Regions from separate parts of the Enterobacter cloacae complex sp. 394F7 genome, predicted to be linked through region 3. Evidence: predicted binding sites of a transcription regulator. Region 3 holds the regulator's gene; each other region holds the start of a gene.

What was found. The regulator PurR, encoded in region 3, represses purine synthesis genes. The targets are predictions, from matches to a motif close to CANGCAAACGTTTGCNTG.
Region 1: the regulator PurR is predicted to act here: its motif matches at 2,817-2,834, upstream of galS (HTH-type transcriptional regulator GalS).
Region 2: the regulator PurR is predicted to act here: its motif matches at 1,921-1,938, upstream of cvpA (colicin V production protein).
Region 4: the regulator PurR is predicted to act here: its motif matches at 2,750-2,767, upstream of glyA (serine hydroxymethyltransferase).

The regions. Positions count from the first base shown of each region.
Region 1 covers NZ_JBXWCS010000005.1:212,071-216,807, reverse strand. The annotation lists gene mglA (galactose/methyl galactoside ABC transporter ATP-binding protein MglA) at 1-311, opposite strand, end outside; gene mglB (galactose/glucose ABC transporter substrate-binding protein MglB) at 392-1,390, opposite strand; gene galS (HTH-type transcriptional regulator GalS) at 1,686-2,708, opposite strand; gene yeiB (DUF418 domain-containing protein YeiB) at 2,864-4,021, opposite strand; gene folE (GTP cyclohydrolase I FolE) at 4,040-4,708, opposite strand.
Region 2 covers NZ_JBXWCS010000005.1:63,711-68,447, forward strand. The annotation lists gene folC (bifunctional tetrahydrofolate synthase/dihydrofolate synthase) at 1-1,055, shown strand, start outside; gene dedD (cell division protein DedD) at 1,045-1,740, shown strand; gene cvpA (colicin V production protein) at 1,994-2,482, shown strand; gene purF (amidophosphoribosyltransferase) at 2,519-4,036, shown strand; gene AC2FAK_RS09255 (UbiX family flavin prenyltransferase) at 4,127-4,696, shown strand.
Region 3 covers NZ_JBXWCS010000004.1:161,962-166,698, reverse strand. The annotation lists gene sodB (superoxide dismutase [Fe]) at 83-664, shown strand; gene AC2FAK_RS07760 (MFS transporter) at 700-1,866, opposite strand; gene cydH (cytochrome bd-I oxidase subunit CydH) at 2,030-2,119, opposite strand; gene purR (HTH-type transcriptional repressor PurR) at 2,417-3,442, shown strand; gene punR (DNA-binding transcriptional activator PunR) at 3,459-4,370, opposite strand; gene punC (purine nucleoside transporter PunC) at 4,486-4,737, shown strand, end outside.
Region 4 covers NZ_JBXWCS010000012.1:27,981-32,717, reverse strand. The annotation lists gene AC2FAK_RS17420 (3-phenylpropionate MFS transporter) at 1-731, opposite strand, end outside; gene AC2FAK_RS17415 (DoxX family protein) at 904-1,326, shown strand; gene glyA (serine hydroxymethyltransferase) at 1,380-2,633, opposite strand; gene hmpA (NO-inducible flavohemoprotein) at 2,937-4,127, shown strand; gene glnB (nitrogen regulatory protein P-II) at 4,208-4,546, opposite strand; gene glrR (two-component system response regulator GlrR) at 4,627-4,737, opposite strand, start outside.

The DNA of each region.
Region 1 (4,737 bases), on a different contig from region 3:
GAGCGTTGCAGTACCAGGTTCAATTCCTGGTGAACCATAGAGATACCGTTTTCCAGTGCTTCTTTCGCTGAATGGAAATCGATCTCTTTCCCCTGAAAAAGAATGCTGCCAGAATCTTTTTGATAGATCCCAAAAAGACATTTTAATAATGTTGATTTACCGGCACCGTTTTCACCCATTAAGGCATGAATTGAATGAGGCCGAACTTTTAAATTAACATTATCGAGTGCCTTAACACCGGGAAACGACTTGTTGATGCCGTTCATTTCCAACAAGAATTCACCGGACGACGGAGTAGTTGTGCTGACCATAATTATACCTTGTTGGCCTCGCATATCGCGTTATAAAAGGGCGCAACATGTTGCGCCCTGTGGAGACATAACTAACTATCTTATTTACCGATAAACTCAGCCAGGTTGGACTGGTCTACGCCCACGTAAGGTACGCGAACGATTTTATTGTCGATTTTCCAGTTGGTGCCATCAGCCGCACCTTTACCGTCGGCCAGGTTTTTCGCCAGATCGAAGGTGGCTTTCGCCTGGTTGTTGGCATCGTTCAGCACGGTACCGGCCATCGCACCTGATTTCACCAGTGCCAGCGCTTCTGGCAGCGCATCCACGCCGAACACAGGGATAGAGGATTTGTTGTGTGCTTTCAGGGCTTCTACCGCACCCATTGCCATCGCGTCGTTGTTAGCGATAACCACTTCAATTTTGTTCGCGTTAGGACCAGACAGCCACGCGTCCATTTTATCTTTCGCCTGAGCGGTATCCCACATCGCGGTATCTAAAGCCAGCTGCTGGGTTTTCAGACCTTTGTCGTTCAGCTCTTTGACAACGTAAGTGGTACGCGCTTCAGCATCCGGGTGGCCTGGCTCGCCTTTCAGCAGCACAAACTGGATCTGGCCGTCTTTGTTCAGATCCCAGTTCGGGTTGGCCGCCCAGTGTTTCGCGATCAGATCGCCCTGAATAATACCGGACTCTTTGGAGTCAGTACCGACGTAATACGCTTTGTCATAGCTGTCCAGCGCTTTACGGGAAGGTTCTTTGTTGAAGAAGACGATTGGCACGTTCTGGCCGCGCGCTTTCTCGATAACTGTGCCTGCAGCAGCCGGGTCAACCAGGTTGATTGCCAGTGCCTTCACGCCTTTTGCCAGCAGGACGTCAATCTGATCGTTCTGTTTGGACTGGTCGTTCTGGGAGTCATTCATCAGCAGCTGAACATCTGGCGCTGCTTTAGCATCTTTCTCGATCGCTTTACGCACAACAGACATGAAGTTGTCGTCGTATTTATAGATAGTCACACCAATACGGGTATCCGCAGCGTGCGCTGCTGCACCAAAAAGCATGCTTGCCATTACAGCAGACAGAGTCAACACCTTCTTATTCATGGTATCTCCGGTTTTTTTTATGCAGGGTAGTTCTTGTGAATAACGATCGGCGGGCAGGTGTTAATAAAACGTTACTGACAGCCGAAGTTCACTTATAAAATTTCTATCTTCCGTGTTCGGTAACGCTCCAGAAATGCGTTTTATTCGTTGTTTGCGGCACGTTGGCTATAGTGAAAGTGAATAATCACTGTTACATAGCGTTTCAGCCCCTAAAACGCTGACATCATAGTCAGCGCCTTGTTAAGATACTGTGAATTTACTCACAGATTGAAAACGGTTACATCAGCTGGCTTTATCAGTTAGTGATCGGAACCACAATTTGCCGGGCAGAGACCGAATGGCGGCGCACTAATGTCGGCATGAAACAGTGTGTTGCTCCCGTATCAAGCAGCCCTGCCGCGCCCTGTAACGCCAGCTCAGTCGCCAGTTTGGCCATCGAGACAATGGGATAGCGTACCGTTGTCAGCTGCGGGTCGGTGTAACGGGCAATGGGAATATCGTCAAAACCGATCAACGACAAATGCTGTGGCACCGCAATGCCGTTATCTTTTAATGCCGTCAGTGCTCCGGCAGCCATACTGTCGTTGTAGGCAAACACCGCGGAGAGCTGCAGGTTACGGCCCAGCAGCTCAACCATCGCCGCCTCCCCTCCCTGCATGTCCGGGGTACCGGTGCCTACCCAGCTTTCAGCAGGCACAATGCCGTGCTCTTTCAGGGCGTTTTGCCAGCCTTCGCGACGCAGTTCGTCGTCCTCAATCGCGTGGCTGGAGGCCAGATAACCGATTCGCTGGTGCCCGTTATTAATCAGCATGCGCGTGGCCATCATGGCGCCACTCACGTTATCCAGCCCCACGCAACGGTGGGCATAACCGGGCACAATCCGGTTGATGAGCACCATGCCGGGGATTTGCTCCATAAATCCGGCAAGCTCCTCATCACTCAGGGCTTTTGAATGCACAATCAGCGCGTTACAACGCTGGCGGATCAGCACTTCGATGGCATAGCGCTCTTTTTCTGCTTCATGATAGCTGTTGCCGATCAGCACATACTTTTGGTGCTGCTGGGCAACAACATCCACCGCTTTCACCAGCGCGCCAAAAAACGCATCCGACACGTCCATCACTACCACGCCAATGGTGTCACTGACCTGCGTAGCCAGCGCCTGCGCATTAGCATTGGGGCGGTAACCCAGTTGGGTCACGGCTTTCATTACGGTTTCACGGGTTTCAGGGCTGACCAGCGCGCTGTTGTTCAGCACGCGAGAGACGGTGGCCACAGAAACGCCCGCCTGACGGGCGACGTCACGAATGGTGATCATATTCACCATCCTTAAAAGGATTGCAGCAACTCACAGACACCCCCTGTGTTTAGCAAGGTGGCTATTTTGGCAGCGAGAGAAAGGGGACTACGTGAAGAAGCTCACACAGATGAAAACGGTTACATCCATTTTGTTAATGATTGTGATCCAGATCGTTATCTGGATGTATTATTCAATGAAACACCTGACGCTTTTGCGGTTAACTGACGCCACGCCCACTCCAGCGGCCCCTGGCGGAAATACCGCAGCCAGATAACCGAAAACGCCAGGTTTATCGTCCAGACCGGAAGAACAAACGCCACCAGCGTAAGGCGGTCGAATTTCATAAACAGGCCAAATCGATAGAACAGCGTGGTACAGATGAGGGTCTGCAAAATGTAATTGCTTAACGCCATGCGGCCAACGCAGGCAACGGCACTGACAATCCAGAGGCGGGAGAGCTGCGGCCAGAAGCCATAGATGAGCGCGGCGTAGCCGATGGTCTGGAACGGGGCACCGAGCTCGCGCGGAACCTGCAGCAGGAAAGCGCACCAGCGGTAATCCCAGTGTAGATGCCACTGCGCAATCACCGCCGGGAGATTGATCGCCACGCCCAGCAGCACCAGCAAGACGCCTGTGCGACGATAGTGGCGCAGGCTAAATTCCCCTTTCAGCCAGCCGGTGCGCATCAGGGATGCACCCATCAGCATCATCCCCGCCAGCTGCCAGCCGTATTGCGCCCCCAGTGCCAGCAGGTTATCGCCCAGCATATCCGCGCGATTGCTTATCGCTTCCGCGCCGCCTTTTAGCTTCCAGAACTGCTCATACTGCAGGTTGGCGGCGTCCGGTATCCACGAGCGGCTTGTTGCGTCGCCGGCGATCATGCCCAGCAACAGCAGCACCCCAAGCCCCATGACATAGAGCATCACGCCGGTGTTAAACAGGCTTTTGACGCTATGCGCATCACGGATGAGTCGCCAGCAAATCAGCCCGACTAATCCATAGGCGAGAAGAATATCACCGTCCCAGAAGAACAGGCCGTGAATAAAGCCAAGGAGCACCAGCAGGGTCAGACGTGACTGGATCCACCGGGTGCCGCGTTTGAGCAGCAGTTGCAGACCGGCGCCAAACAGCAGCGCAAAGAGGGTGAGGAATTTCACCTGAGCAAAGAGATCGAGGATTGCCCACGTCCAGGCATCGCGACGGGTGATCTCGCCATACCAGGCGGGGTTGAGATAAGCGGCCTTCGGCAGACCGAAGGCGCTGATATTAAGCAGCAGGATACCGAGAATGGCGACGCCGCGAACAAAATCGAGCGTGACGTTTCGCTCCATGGTCCCTGCCCTGTCAGATTAGTTGTGGTGACGCACGGCGCGCAGGAACTCCTGGCGGGTGTTCTGGCTGGATTTAAACAGACCGCCCAGCGACGTGGTGGTGGTCGCACTGGTGGCATCACGTACACCGCGCGCCTTCACGCAGTAGTGAACCGCGTCAATGGAGACCGCGACGTTATTGGTGCCCAGCAGCGTTTGCAGCGCGGTCAGGATCTGCTGCGTCAGACGCTCCTGCACCTGTGGGCGTTGGGCAAAGAACTGCACGATACGGTTGATTTTGGACAGACCAATCACCGTATCTTTTGGAATGTAAGCCACGGTCGCTTTACCGTCGATGGTCACGAAGTGGTGCTCGCAGGTGCTGGTCAGCGTAATATCGCGCACCGTCACCATCTCATCCACCTTCATTTTGTTTTCAATGACGGTGATTTTCGGAAAGTTGGCGTAGTCCAGGCCGGAGAAAATTTCGTCGACATACATTTTTGCGATGCGATGCGGCGTTTCCATCAGACTGTCGTCGCTCAGATCGAGATTTAGCAGTTGCATGATCTCGGTCATGTGCCCGGCAATCAGACGTTTACGGGTTTCATTATCCACTTCCTGAACGGGTGGACGCAGTGGCGTTTCAAGACCGCGCGCAACCAGGGCCTCGTGGACAAGGGCCGCTTCTTTACTGAGTGATGACATTCTTTTCTCCTGCAGGTGTGGCGTCTTTT
Region 2 (4,737 bases), on a different contig from region 3:
TTGCTGCCGGTTACAAGGTTGGTGTCTATAGCTCTCCGCACCTGGTACGTTATACCGAGCGGGTTCGCGTACAAAACAGCGAACTGCCAGAGTCTGCGCATACGGCGTCGTTCGCAGAAATTGAAGCGGCGCGCGGTGAGATTTCATTAACCTATTTCGAATACGGCACTCTGTCGGCGCTGTGGCTGTTTAAACAGGCGCAGTTGGACGTGGTGATTCTGGAAGTGGGCCTCGGCGGGCGTCTGGATGCCACCAATATGGTGGATGCCGATGTGGCGGTGGTCACCAGTATTGCCCTGGATCATACCGACTGGCTGGGCCCCGATCGCGAAAGTATTGGCCGTGAGAAGGCCGGTATTTTCCGCACGAATAAGCCTGCGGTGGTTGGCGAGCCGGATATGCCGTACACCATTTCCGACGTGGCAAAAGAGAAGGGCGCTCACCTGCTGCGCCGGGGTGTGGACTGGCAGTATGAGGTTCAAAACAACGGCTGGCGCTATCGCGATGCGCAGGGAACGCTGGAGAATCTGCCCCTGCCGCAGGTACCGCAACCTAATGCCGCCACCGCCCTGGCGGCACTGCGCGCCAGCGGGCTGGCGGTGAGCGAACAGGCCATCCGCGACGGTATTCAGAACGCGATTCTGCCCGGGCGTTTTCAGATTGTCAGCGACGCTCCGCGGCTGATACTGGATGTCGCACATAACCCGCATGCTGCGGCGTATCTCGCCGCGCGTCTCAAATCGTTACCAAAAACCGGGCGCGTGCTGGCGGTTATCGGTATGCTTCATGATAAAGATATCGGCGGTACGCTGGCCTGCATGGAGAGTGTGGTCGATAGCTGGTATTGTGCTCCTCTGGAGGGGCCGCGCGGTGCGACGGCTGAGCAGTTGCTGGAACATCTCGGCAAAGGCGCAATCTACAATAGCGTGGCTCAGGCCTGGCAAGCCGCGATGGCGGATGCTAAACCAGAAGATACCGTGCTGGTGTGTGGTTCGTTCCACACGGTGGCACATGTCATGGAAGTGATGGACGCGGGGAGAACCGGTGGCGAGTAAGTTTCAGAACCGTTTAACAGGAACCATTGTGCTGGTCGCGCTCGGGGTGATTATCCTCCCGGGTCTGCTCGACGGGCAGAAAAAGCATTACCAGGATGAATTTGCAGCCATTCCGCTGGTGCCGAAGCCGGGCGATCGCGACGAACCGGATATGCTGCCTGCGGCGACCCAGGCGCTGCCTGCTCAGCCGCCGGAAGGGGCGGCTGAAGAAGTGCGTGCCGGGGATGCGGCCGCGCCGTCCCTCGATCCGTCTCGTCTGGCGGCGAATAACAACATCGAAATCGATCCGGTGCCGGTAGAGCAGCCGAAACCGGTTGAAAAACCGAAGCCGGTGGAAAAAACACAGCCGAAACCGCAGCGGGATAAAGCAGCAGAACAGCTGGCCGCGGCTTCAGAGACGCCGCCTGCGGCAAAACCGGCCCAGCAAGAGGCTGCACCGACGGGTAAAGCCTACGTTGTGCAGTTGGGTGCGCTGAAAAATGCCGATAAGGTCAATGAGGTAGTGGGTAAGCTGCGCAGTGCGGGTTATCGCGTTTACACTTCACCTTCCACGCCGGTGCAGGGTAAAATCACCCGTATCCTTGTGGGGCCAGAAGCGTCTAAGGATAAGCTCAAAGGCTCGCTCGGTGAGCTGAAGCAGATCTCTGGCCTGAGCGGTGTGGTGATGAACTACAGCGCCAATTGATAAGGTTCCCCTCACCCTAACCCTCTCCCCAAAGGGGCGAGGGGATGGTTTGCTCCCTCTCCCTTGAGGGAGAGGGCTGGGGTGAGGGTGGGAAAGCAGACGTCCACAGAGACGTCAAGCGGAGGGGGCGTTGAACATTTTTTCAGCGCCTTTTTTATTTACGCGCGGGAAGGAAATCCCTACGCAAACGTTTTCTTTTTCTGTTAGAATTCGCCCCGAACTGGATGACAGGGCGTTAAATCGTGGGACACATATGGTCTGGATTGATTACGCCATCATTGCGGTGATTGGTTTTTCCTGTCTGGTTAGCCTGATCCGTGGCTTTGTTCGTGAAGCGTTATCGCTGGTGACTTGGGGTTGTGCTTTCTTTGTTGCCAGTCATTACTACACTTACCTGTCTGTCTGGTTCACGGGCTTTGAAGATGAACTGGTCCGAAATGGAATCGCCATCGCGGTGCTGTTTATCGCGACGCTGATTGTCGGCGCTATCGTAAATTACGTGATAGGTCAGCTGGTCGAGAAAACCGGTCTGTCAGGAACGGACAGGGTGCTCGGGATCTGTTTCGGGGCATTACGAGGCGTGCTGATTGTGGCCGCGATACTGTTCTTCCTGGATACCTTTACCGGGTTCTCCAAAAGCGAAGACTGGCAGAAATCGCAGCTCATTCCAGAGTTCAGCTTCATCATCAGGTGGTTCTTTGACTATCTGCAAAGCTCGTCGAGTTTCTTGCCCAGAGCGTAACCCGCTCTGAGATGTGGCTTAACGAGGAAAAGACGAATGTGCGGTATTGTCGGTATCGCCGGTTTCATGCCGGTAAACCAGTCGATTTATGACGCGTTAACGGTGCTTCAGCACCGTGGGCAGGATGCTGCGGGTATCATCACCATTGATGCAAACAACTGCTTCCGTTTACGTAAGGCGAATGGCCTGGTAAACGATGTGTTTGAAGCCCGCCATATGCAGCGTCTGCAAGGTAATATGGGGATCGGTCACGTTCGTTATCCTACTGCTGGCAGTTCCAGCGCCTCTGAGGCACAGCCTTTCTACGTCAACTCACCGTATGGCATCACGCTTGCTCACAACGGCAACCTGACCAACGCGCATGAGCTGCGTAAAAAGCTGTTTGAAGAGAAACGTCGCCACATTAACACCACCTCTGATTCAGAAATCCTGCTCAACGTGTTCGCGAGCGAGCTGGATAACTTCCGCCACTATCCGCTGGAAGCAGACAATATCTTTGCCGCCGTTGCTGCGACAAACCGCCAGATCCGCGGTGCCTACGCCTGCGTGGCGATGATTATCGGTCACGGAATGGTCGCCTTCCGCGATCCAAACGGTATCCGCCCGCTGGTGCTTGGTAAGCGTGACCTGGGTGATGGCCGTACCGAATATATGGTTGCCTCTGAAAGCGTGGCGCTGGACACCCTGGGCTTCGAATTCCTGCGTGATGTAGCCCCTGGCGAAGCGGTCTATATCACTGAGAAGGGCCAGCTGTTTACCCGCCAGTGTGCAGACAACCCGGTCAGCAACCCGTGCCTGTTCGAATACGTGTATTTCGCCCGTCCGGACTCGTTTATCGATAAGATCTCCGTCTACAGCGCCCGCGTGAACATGGGAACCAAGCTGGGTGAGAAGATTGCCCGCGAGTGGGACGATCTGGACATCGACGTGGTCATTCCTATCCCGGAAACGTCCTGTGATATCGCGCTGGAAATTGCTCGCATTCTGGATAAGCCATACCGTCAGGGTTTCGTGAAGAACCGCTACGTTGGCCGTACCTTTATCATGCCGGGTCAGCAGCTGCGCCGTAAGTCCGTGCGTCGTAAACTGAACGCTAACCGCGCTGAGTTCCGCGACAAGAACGTGCTGCTGGTGGATGACTCCATTGTACGTGGCACCACCTCAGAGCAGATTATCGAGATGGCGCGTGAAGCCGGTGCGAAGAAAGTATATCTGGCTTCTGCGGCGCCAGAGATTCGCTTCCCGAACGTGTATGGCATTGATATGCCTACCGCGAACGAGCTGATTGCCCACGGCCGTGAAGTGGACGAGATTCGCCAGATCATCGGTGCCGATGGCCTGATTTTCCAGGATCTGAACGATCTTATCGACGCGGTGCGCGCCGAGAATCCGGATATTCAGCAGTTTGAATGTTCCGTGTTTAACGGGGTTTACGTCACCAAAGATGTTGATCAGCAGTATCTGGACTATCTCGATTCGCTGCGCAACGACGATGCGAAAGCCGTCCAGTTGCAAAACGATCTCGAAAGCTTAGAGATGCACAACGAAGGTTAATTGTGCAGGCAAGTGAGGGCCTTCGCCCTCACTTGCAACTCCCCGCAAAATCCTGCACAGTCTGCCCTGAAATCAGTAAGGGCGAAAATCATGAAACGACTCATTGTTGGGCTTAGCGGCGCCAGTGGCGCGATCTACGGCGTGCGTCTGCTGCAGGTGCTGCGTGACGTGGCGGAAGTCGAAACCCATCTGGTGATGAGCCAGGCGGCGCGTCAGACCCTCTCCCTCGAAACCGATCTCTCCCTGCGCGATGTCCAGGCGCTGGCGGATGTGGTACACGATGCCCGCGATATCGCTGCCAGCATCTCCTCCGGCTCGTTTAAAACCGCGGGCATGGTGATATTGCCCTGTTCAATAAAGACCCTCTCCGGCATCGTTAACAGCTATACCGACACGCTGGTGACGCGTGCGGCGGACGTGGTGCTGAAGGAGCGTCGTCCTCTGGTGCTTTGCGTGCGCGAAACGCCGCTGCATCTGGGGCATCTGCGTTTAATGACCCAGGCCGCTGAACTGGGCGCGGTGATCATGCCGCCGGTGCCGGCGTTTTATCATCGTCCGGCCTCGCTCGATGACGTGATTAATCAGACAGTGAACCGCGTGCTGGATCAGTTTGATATCGACCTGCCCGAAGACCTTTTCACCCGCTGGCAGGGCGCCTGATTCTGTGCACAAACAGCGTGCATGAACAGAGACGATGCCCT
Region 3 (4,737 bases):
TTGCATACCCTTTCAATTTGCTATCCTGTCCTTGTTGTCTGTGTGGTTATTGGCAACGCAAAATACAATAAGGAGAGAAGCAATGTCGTTCGAATTACCTGCACTACCGTATGCAAAAGACGCCCTGGCACCGCACATTTCTGCGGAAACCCTGGAATATCATTACGGCAAACATCACCAGACCTATGTCACCAACCTGAACAACCTGATCAAGGGCACCGATTTTGAAGGCAAAACGCTGGAAGAGATCGTCCGCAGTTCAGACGGTGGCGTATTCAACAACGCTGCTCAGGTGTGGAACCACACCTTCTACTGGCACTGCCTGGCACCAAATGCTGGTGGCGAGCCGACCGGTGAACTGGCTACTGCGATTAACGCCGCCTTTGGCAGCTTTGCGGAGTTCAAAGCGAAATTTACCGATGCCGCAATCAAAAACTTCGGTTCTGGCTGGACATGGCTGGTAAAAGAGGCCGATGGCAAACTGGCTATCGTCTCCACGTCTAACGCGGGTACACCACTGACCACCAGCGCGACACCGCTGATGACCGTGGATGTCTGGGAACACGCGTACTACATTGATTACCGTAACGCGCGTCCTAACTACCTGGAGCACTTCTGGGCACTGGTTAACTGGGACTTTGTGGCGAAGAACTTCGCCGCGTAAGAGAGACGCAGAAGGGTTTCCCCTTCTGCGTTTTTTTATTCGGCAGCACAGGCCGCTTCAGGCTGTTTACGACCCGACATCATCACTAACAGCAGGCCAAGCGCGGCAATAATGGCCCCCATCACCGGCACAAAGCTGTATCCCAGACCACCCGAAATCACAGCACCGCCCGCTGCGGCACCGAGCGCATTGCCCAGGTTGAACGCACCAATATTCACCGACGATGAAAGACCCGGCGCCTCATGCGCGACGCGCATTACGCGCATCTGCAGCGGCGGAACCACGGCAAAAGTGGCCGCACCCCAGACGACCATCGCAATGGCCGCGCCAAACTCATTACGCGCCAGCCAGGGAATGGCAATCATGATGACAATCAGCAGGGTCAGAAAACCCTTCAGCGTTCCGCTCACGGAGCGGTCAGCAAATTTCCCGCCCAGATAGTTACCAATCGAGAAGCCCACGCCAATCAGCACCAGCATCGCGGTGATAAAGATCGGCGTCGCGTGAGTGATGTCATGCAGCACCGGCGAAATATAGGTGTAAAGGGTAAACATCGCCCCGGCACCCAGCACGGTGGTGAGCAGCGCCGAGAGCACCTGCGGACGCATCAGTACCGACAGCTCTTTACGTACCTCAGGACGCTCACCAGCGCTGCCTTTCGGCAGAGAGAAGAACAACGCCACCATCGCGACAACGCCCAGTACGGCGGTTGCGAGGAACGACATACGCCAGCCAATGACCTCACCCAGCCAGGTGGCCGCAGGAACGCCGCCAATGTTGGCGATGGTCAGGCCCATAAACATGGTTGCCACGGCACTCGCCTGCTTGTGTTTGGGCACCACGCTTGCCGCCACCACCGACCCCAGCCCAAAGAAAGCGCCGTGGTTAAGGCTTGTCAGAATGCGTGACAGCATCAGCGTGGTGTAATCCGGCGAAATGGCGGAGAGCACGTTGCCAAGGGTAAAGATAGCCATCAGGAAAATCAGCGCATTGCGGCGCGCTCGGTGGGAAAGCAACAGCGTCATCAGCGGTGCCCCTACCATCACACCAATGGCATAGGCGCTGATTAACATCCCGGCTGCAGGGATAGAGACGTCCACACCGCGGGCGATAACCGGTAAGAGTCCCATAGGGGAAAATTCAGTGGTGCCAATCCCAAAAGCGCCAATCGCCAGGGCCAGCAGGGGAAAATTGATTTTCATGCGTCAACTCCGGATGCCGTGTCATGTGGTGACACAGAACAAAGAAGCCGAAAGCATGACATCAATCACAAAAAATGAGAAGTTAACAAATTGGCAAAAGATTTTTGCCGGAGATGTAACAATCAGGACGAGCGGGAGAGAGCGAACGCCCCCTCCGCGTAAATCAGTGCAGTGCAGCCGTCAGACCTGCAGCAACAATCAGCGCCAGCACAATAACGGTGGTGAACAGCGAAAACTTCAGATCGGAACTCATCAATTTTTCTCCTTTTAATCCCCCCACGAAAAGTGAGCTTGCTCATTTTTACACAATTTACGTCAAAAATCTTCCAGGATTTAAACGGATAACCACTTTAGCTCTTCCCCTTTTCATCAAGATAGGACAAAATTCCACGCTAAATTTATTAGCGTACCGGCCATTGACCCCCTCCTGACGTCCCGTGTCGTTTTCCTGGCGTGCCGCAATTCAAAATTGCGTGATAAGGGTGAGAGAAGGCAAACGTTTACCTTCAAGGTTTTCAGGAGTTTAGGATATGGTCTGGAGTGACATTTAATGGCAACAATTAAAGACGTAGCAAAACGCGCAAACGTTTCCACTACAACCGTATCACATGTAATTAACAAAACCCGCTTCGTGGCGGAAGAGACGCGCAACGCCGTCTGGGCGGCAATCAAAGAGCTGCACTACTCGCCGAGTGCCGTTGCGCGTAGCCTTAAAGTTAATCACACCAAATCCATTGGTTTGCTGGCGACCAGCAGTGAAGCGGCCTATTTTGCCGAAATCATCGAAGCGGTTGAGAAAAACTGCTTCCAGAAAGGCTATACCCTTATCCTCGGCAACGCGTGGAACAATATTGAAAAACAGCGCGCCTATCTGTCGATGATGGCGCAAAAACGCGTGGATGGCCTTCTGGTGATGTGTTCCGAATACCCGGAATCTGTCCTTTCCATGCTGGAAGAGTATCGTCATATCCCAATGGTGGTGATGGACTGGGGCGAAGCGCGCGCCGACTTTACCGACTCCGTCATCGATAACGCCTTCGAAGGCGGTTATATGGCGGGTCGCTATCTGATTGAACGCGGTCACCGTGAAATAGGCGTGATCCCGGGGCCGCTTGAGCGCAACACCGGTGCTGGCCGTCTGGCCGGGTTTATGAAGGCGATGGAAGAAGCGCTGATCACCGTGCCGGAAAACTGGATCGTGCAGGGCGACTTTGAGCCGGAGTCTGGCTACCGCGCCATGCAGCAGATCGTTTCTCAGCCGCATCGTCCAACGGCGGTGTTCTGCGGCGGGGACATCATGGCGATGGGGGCCCTGTGTGCAGCCGATGAGCTGGGCCTGCGCGTGCCGCAGGATATTTCCGTGATCGGCTATGACAACGTGCGCAACGCGCGCTTCTTCACGCCTGCGCTGACCACCATCCACCAGCCGAAGGACTCCCTCGGTGAAACGGCCTTCAATATGCTGATGGACAGGATCGTCAACAAACGTGAAGAGTCGCAGTCCATTGAAGTTCACCCGCGCCTTATCGAGCGCCGTTCCGTTGCGGATGGTCCATTCCGCGACTACCGTCGTTAATCTCGTGTGGAGCCAGCTAAGCTGGCTCCCGTAGCCATTCCCGGTTAAGCGTTTCGCTGTCTCCCAGATAATCCAGTAGCCATGCCATGGCGGGCGACACATCATTTTGTTGCCACGTCAGGCAGCAGGCCGCATCCGGGAACGGATTCTCCAGCGTCAGCTCGACCCATTCACCGGTATCGATTCTCGGCTTAGCGAAATGGACGGGAACCATCGCGACGCACAGCCCGGCGCTGAGGCAGGTCGCGGAGGATTCCCAGTCCGGCGCTACCACCCGCCGCTGGTTATCAAGAAGCCAGGTAATACGTTTTGGCAACGAGCGCGAGGTATCCTCCAGCACCAGCGACGGCCAGTTGCGCAGCGTGTCGTCACTCAGCGGTCCCTCCAGGGCAGCCAGCGGATGATCGTGTGCCACGACGCATTTCCAGCTCAACATGCCCATATCGCGAAACGCATAGCGCCCCCCGACGGGGATCGCCTGGGTTGCGCCAATCGCCATCTCTGCCCTGCCGTCCGCCAGCGCGTCCCAGACCCCGTTGAATACCTCCTGCGAGACACGAAGTTCAACGTCTGAAAAATGGCGATAGAAATCCACGATCATCTGCCGGGTACGCTCCGGCTTAACGATATTGTCCACGGCGATGGAAAGATGTCCGCGCCAGCCGTTGGCGATCTGCTGGCACTGTTCGCGAGTGATCTGCATTTTTTTGATAACAGAACGCCCTTCTTTCAAAAACCACGCGCCAGCAGGCGTTAATTCCACATCGCGATGCCGCCGTTCGAACAGCGGAACCGCCAGCCACTCTTCAAGCTGCCGCACCGTGTAGCTGATAGCCGAAGGGACGCGGTGCAACTCCTGTGCCGCACCGCTAAAGCTGCCGTTACGCGCGACAGCATCCACCACTTCAAGAGAATAATCTGACCACATTTTCTGCCTGCAAAAAATTTGAATGCAACCGCCAAATATTAGCGTTTCACAACCCGCTTTGCACTCCCTACACTCTGCGCCAGTGTCTACCTGCCTCCTCAAGGAGAATAAAACAATGCAACCCAGGAATGGATTTTTAGTCTGGCTCGGCGGTTTGAGCGTGCTGGGCTTTTTGGCCACCGATATGTACCTGCCCGCGTTTGCGGCGATGCAGGAAGATCTGCAAACGCCAGCCGCGGCCATCAGCGCCAGCCTGAGTTTGTTCCTCGCCGGTTTTGCCATCGCACAGCTGCTCTGGGGCCCGCTCTCCGATCGCTTCGGGCGTAAACCGGTGCTGTTACTGGGCCTGGCCATTTTTGCCGCAGGC
Region 4 (4,737 bases), on a different contig from region 3:
GACCACAGGTAGCCCACGGCAGAGGCAGAGTAACCGGCGCCCTGCCAGTAAATGGCGCTGAAGCCGTAATACGCCGCGTGCGCCCCCTGAAGCAGGCAGACGCAGGCCAGAAAACGCCAGCTTTGCGCCACCAGGCTTCGCCAGGCGGGCCAGCCTGCGCTTTCCTGATGGCGGCTTTCGCCTTGCGGCATGACTGACGGTCGCAGCAGCATGCCCAGCAACATCGAGGCGATACCGATGCTTAGCAGGGCAAGAATGGCGCGGTAATCGTAAAGGCTGACCAGTTTCCCCACCAGCGCAGAGCCAATCACAAACGCAATGGAGCCCCACAGGCGCACGCGACCGTAGTCCATGGTGATCTGCTTTTGCCAGGTGTTTGCCAGGGCGTCCGTCAGGGGAACCAGCGGGGAGAAGAACAGGTTAAAGCCGACCATCACCACCATCAGCCAGGCAAACTGATGGCTAACCCAGAAGCAGGCCACAAAGACCAGCGTTAACAGGGCAAGAATACGCACCGCTTTGATGAGTAAGGAGGGATCGCTGACGCGCGGTGCAATCAGCAGGCTGCCAAGGAAACGCGCCACCAGCCCCGCCCCCAGCAGGACACCGATGGTTTCCGGAGTAAGGCCAATTCCCTTGAGCCAGACGCTCCAGAAAGGCAGAAAAATACCGTAACTAAAGAAATAGGTGAAATAGCTGAGCGCCAGCCAGCGCGTGGAATGCAAGACCATGAATCCCTCCCGAAATGGAGGCCATAGTCTGGCGAGAATATAAAAATTAAGCAAGTAGATAGCTTGCTATAAATTAACGAAAAATTAACATTCCATGCAGTCGTCTGGCTTATGGCAGGGAACGAAAATGTGTATTACGTTTAAATTACTCCACTTGCAGAGGTTTTCTGCCATGAACTCACTTCGCTATTTCGATTTCGGTCAGTCACGCCACCTGTTGTTGTTGATTGCCCGTATCGCGCTTGTCGTACTCTTTATTATCTTCGGCTATCCAAAACTGACGGGGTTTAACGGCACCGTGCAATATATGACGTCGCTTGGCGCGCCAATGCCCATGCTGGCGGCCATTATCGCCGTGGTGATGGAAGTCCCTGCCACCATCCTGATCGTGCTGGGCTTTTTCACCCGCCCTCTCGCCGTACTGTTTGTGTTCTACACGCTGGGCACGGCAGTTATTGGTCACCATTACTGGGACATGACCGGGGATGCGGTTGTGCCGAATATGATTAATTTCTACAAGAACGTCAGTATTGCGGGCGCATTTATCCTGCTGGCGATTGTGGGACCGGGAGCAATATCCCTCGACCGACGTTAAGACATAAAAAAAGGCCGCAAACGCGGCCTTTTTATTTCTGCTAAGCAGAAGAGTTATGCGTATACCGGGAAGCGTGCGCAGATATCCAGAACTTTCGCTTTTACGCGCTCAATAACCGCTTCGTCATTGATGTTGTCCAGAACGTCACACATCCAGCCAGCCAGCTCTTTCACTTCCGCTTCTTTGAAACCGCGGCGAGTAACAGCCGGAGAACCGATACGGATACCGGAGGTCACGAACGGACTCTTCGGATCGTTTGGTACGCTGTTTTTGTTCACGGTGATGTTGGCGCGGCCCAGGGCGGCGTCAGCTTCTTTACCGGTCAGGTTCTTATCAACCAGATCCAGCAGGAACAGGTGGTTTTCAGTACCGCCGGACACCACTTTGTAACCACGGTTCAGGAACACTTCCACCATCGCTTTGGCGTTTTTGGCAACCTGCTGCTGGTAGACTTTGAACTCTGGCTCCATCGCTTCTTTCAGCGCGACAGCTTTTGCCGCGATCACGTGCATCAGCGGGCCGCCCTGTGCGCTTGGGAACACAGCGGAGTTCAGTTTTTTGTACAGCTCTTCATCGCCGCCTTTCGCCAGGATCAGGCCACCGCGTGGACCCGCCAGGGTTTTGTGCGTGGTGGTGGTCACAACGTGAGCATGAGGAACCGGGTTCGGGTAAACGCCTGCGGCGATAAGACCGGCAACGTGCGCCATATCAACGAACAGGTAAGCACCGATGCTGTCTGCGATTTCACGCATTTTTGCCCAGTCAACGATACCGGAGTAAGCAGAGAAACCACCGATGATCATCTTCGGCTTATGCTCTTTAGCCTGCTTCGCCATGTCTTCGTAGTCAATTTTGCCTGACTCATCAATACCGTAAGGGATGATGTTGTACAGTTTGCCAGAGAAGTTTACCGGGGAGCCGTGAGTCAGGTGACCGCCCTGCGCCAGGTTCATACCCAGAACGGTATCGCCCGGCTGCAGCAGCGCGGTGTAGACCGCGAAGTTTGCCTGAGAGCCGGAGTGCGGCTGGACGTTAGCGTAGTCAGCGCCAAAGAGTTCTTTCGCACGGTCAATCGCCAGTTGCTCAACGATATCAACGTACTCGCAACCGCCGTAGTAGCGCTTGCCCGGATAACCTTCAGCATATTTGTTGGTCAGCTGAGAACCCTGCGCCTGCATGACGCGCGGGCTGGTGTAGTTCTCGGAGGCGATCAGTTCGATGTGCTCTTCCTGACGTACTTTTTCCTGCTCCATAGCCTGCCACAGTTCGGCATCATAATCGGCAATGTTCATTTCACGCTTTAACATCCGCATCTCCTGACTCAGCTAACAAGTAAAATTTGGCCTGAAAAGGCAGTCCTGTTGGACGACGGGCAACAGTATAACTGAATAGTTCTGTGATAACAGGTCTTGACAAACGATTTTACGCAAACGTTTTCCTTCACGCCACGCAAGGGTTTGAGGAATAAAGCCCTCGTCATTTTCAACGGATTTCTTTTCAGGTTTGTGATGCATATATTTCATCTTGCAAAGAACCATTTACATCGCAGGGTTATTTTTATAAGATGCATTTAAAATACATCATTAAGTTCACATCAGAAGGACGCGCTCATGCTCGACGCTCAAACCATCGCTACCGTTAAAGCCACCATTCCCCTGCTGGTGGAGACCGGCCCTAAGCTCACCGCGCATTTCTATGACCGCATGTTCGCGCACAACCCGGAGTTGAAAGAGATTTTCAACATGAGTAACCAGCGTAACGGCGATCAGCGGGAAGCGCTTTTCAATGCCATCGCGGCCTACGCCAGCAACATTGAAAATCTGCCAGCCCTGCTGCCTGCGGTGGAGAAAATCGCGCAGAAGCATACCAGCTTCCAGATCAAACCCGAGCAGTACAACATTGTGGGCGGTCACCTGCTGGCGACGCTGGACGAGATGTTCAGCCCGGGCCAGGAGGTACTGGACGCATGGGGCAAAGCTTACGGCGTGCTGGCAAACGTCTTTATCAACCGTGAAGCGCAGATCTACAGCGAAAACGCCAGCAAGAACGGTGGCTGGGAAGGGACCCGCGCCTTCCGCATTGTTGAGAAAACGCCGCGTAGCGCGCTGATTACCAGTTTTGAGTTCGAGCCGGTGGATGGTCAACCCGTTGCCGATTATCAGCCGGGGCAGTATCTCGGCGTCTGGCTGAAGCCTGAAAGTTTCCCGCATCAGGAGATCCGCCAGTACTCCCTCACCCGTAAGCCAAACGGCAAAGGCTACCGTATTGCGGTGAAACGCGAGGACGGCGGTCAGGTTTCCAGCTGGCTGCATAACGAAGCCAGCGTGGGCGACGTGGTTCATCTGGCTGCGCCGGCGGGCGATTTCTTTATGGCCGTTGAGGCAAATACCCCGGTGACGCTGATCTCTGCGGGTGTGGGTCAAACGCCAATGCTGGCGATGCTGGACACGCTGGCGAAATCCAGCCACAGCGCGCAGGTTAACTGGTTCCACGCCGCTGAAAACGGGGATGTGCACGCCTTTGCTGATGAGGTGAAAACGCTGGGTGCTACCCTGCCGCGTTTCACCGCGCACACCTGGTATCGTCTGCCAACGGCTGCCGATCGTACAGCGGCCCGCTTTGACAGCGAAGGGTTGATGGATTTACGCCAGCATGAAGGTGCGTTCAGCGCGCCGGAGATGCAATTCTACGTCTGCGGTCCGGTGGCGTTTATGCAGTATGCCGCGAAACAGCTGGTTGAGCTGGGCGTCAATAAAGACAACATCCATTACGAATGTTTTGGTCCACATAAAGTGCTGTAATACAAAAAGCCCCTCGAACGAGGGGCTTTTTTGCCGGATGGCGGCTGCGCCTGACCCGGTCTGCAAAACCGCTGGCAATGTTAAATCGCAGCGTCGTCTTCTTCGCCGGTACGGATACGGATGACGCGCGCCACGTCAAAGACGAAGATTTTACCGTCGCCAATTTTACCCGTTTGCGCCGTACGAATAATGGTATCCACACAGGTATCGACAATATCGTCGCTTACCACGATTTCAATTTTCACTTTCGGCAGAAAGTCCACCATGTACTCTGCACCACGGTAAAGCTCGGTGTGGCCCTTCTGACGACCAAAACCTTTCACTTCGGTCACGGTCATACCGGTGATGCCCACTTCCGCCAGTGCTTCACGTACATCATCCAGTTTGAAAGGTTTAATAATCGCATCAATCTTTTTCATGGTGGGTCCTTAAACTCTTGCCTGTAAGCTGCGTCGTAATCGATTGCTCACAGTATCATATTCATTCGAAGTTTGCGGTACTACTCTTTAAAATCGTTGGCTTCCAGTTCATGGCGTGACAGCAGCTTATAGAACTCGGTGCGGTTGCGTCCGGCCATGCGTGCCGCGTGGGTCACGTTACCTTTGGTGAT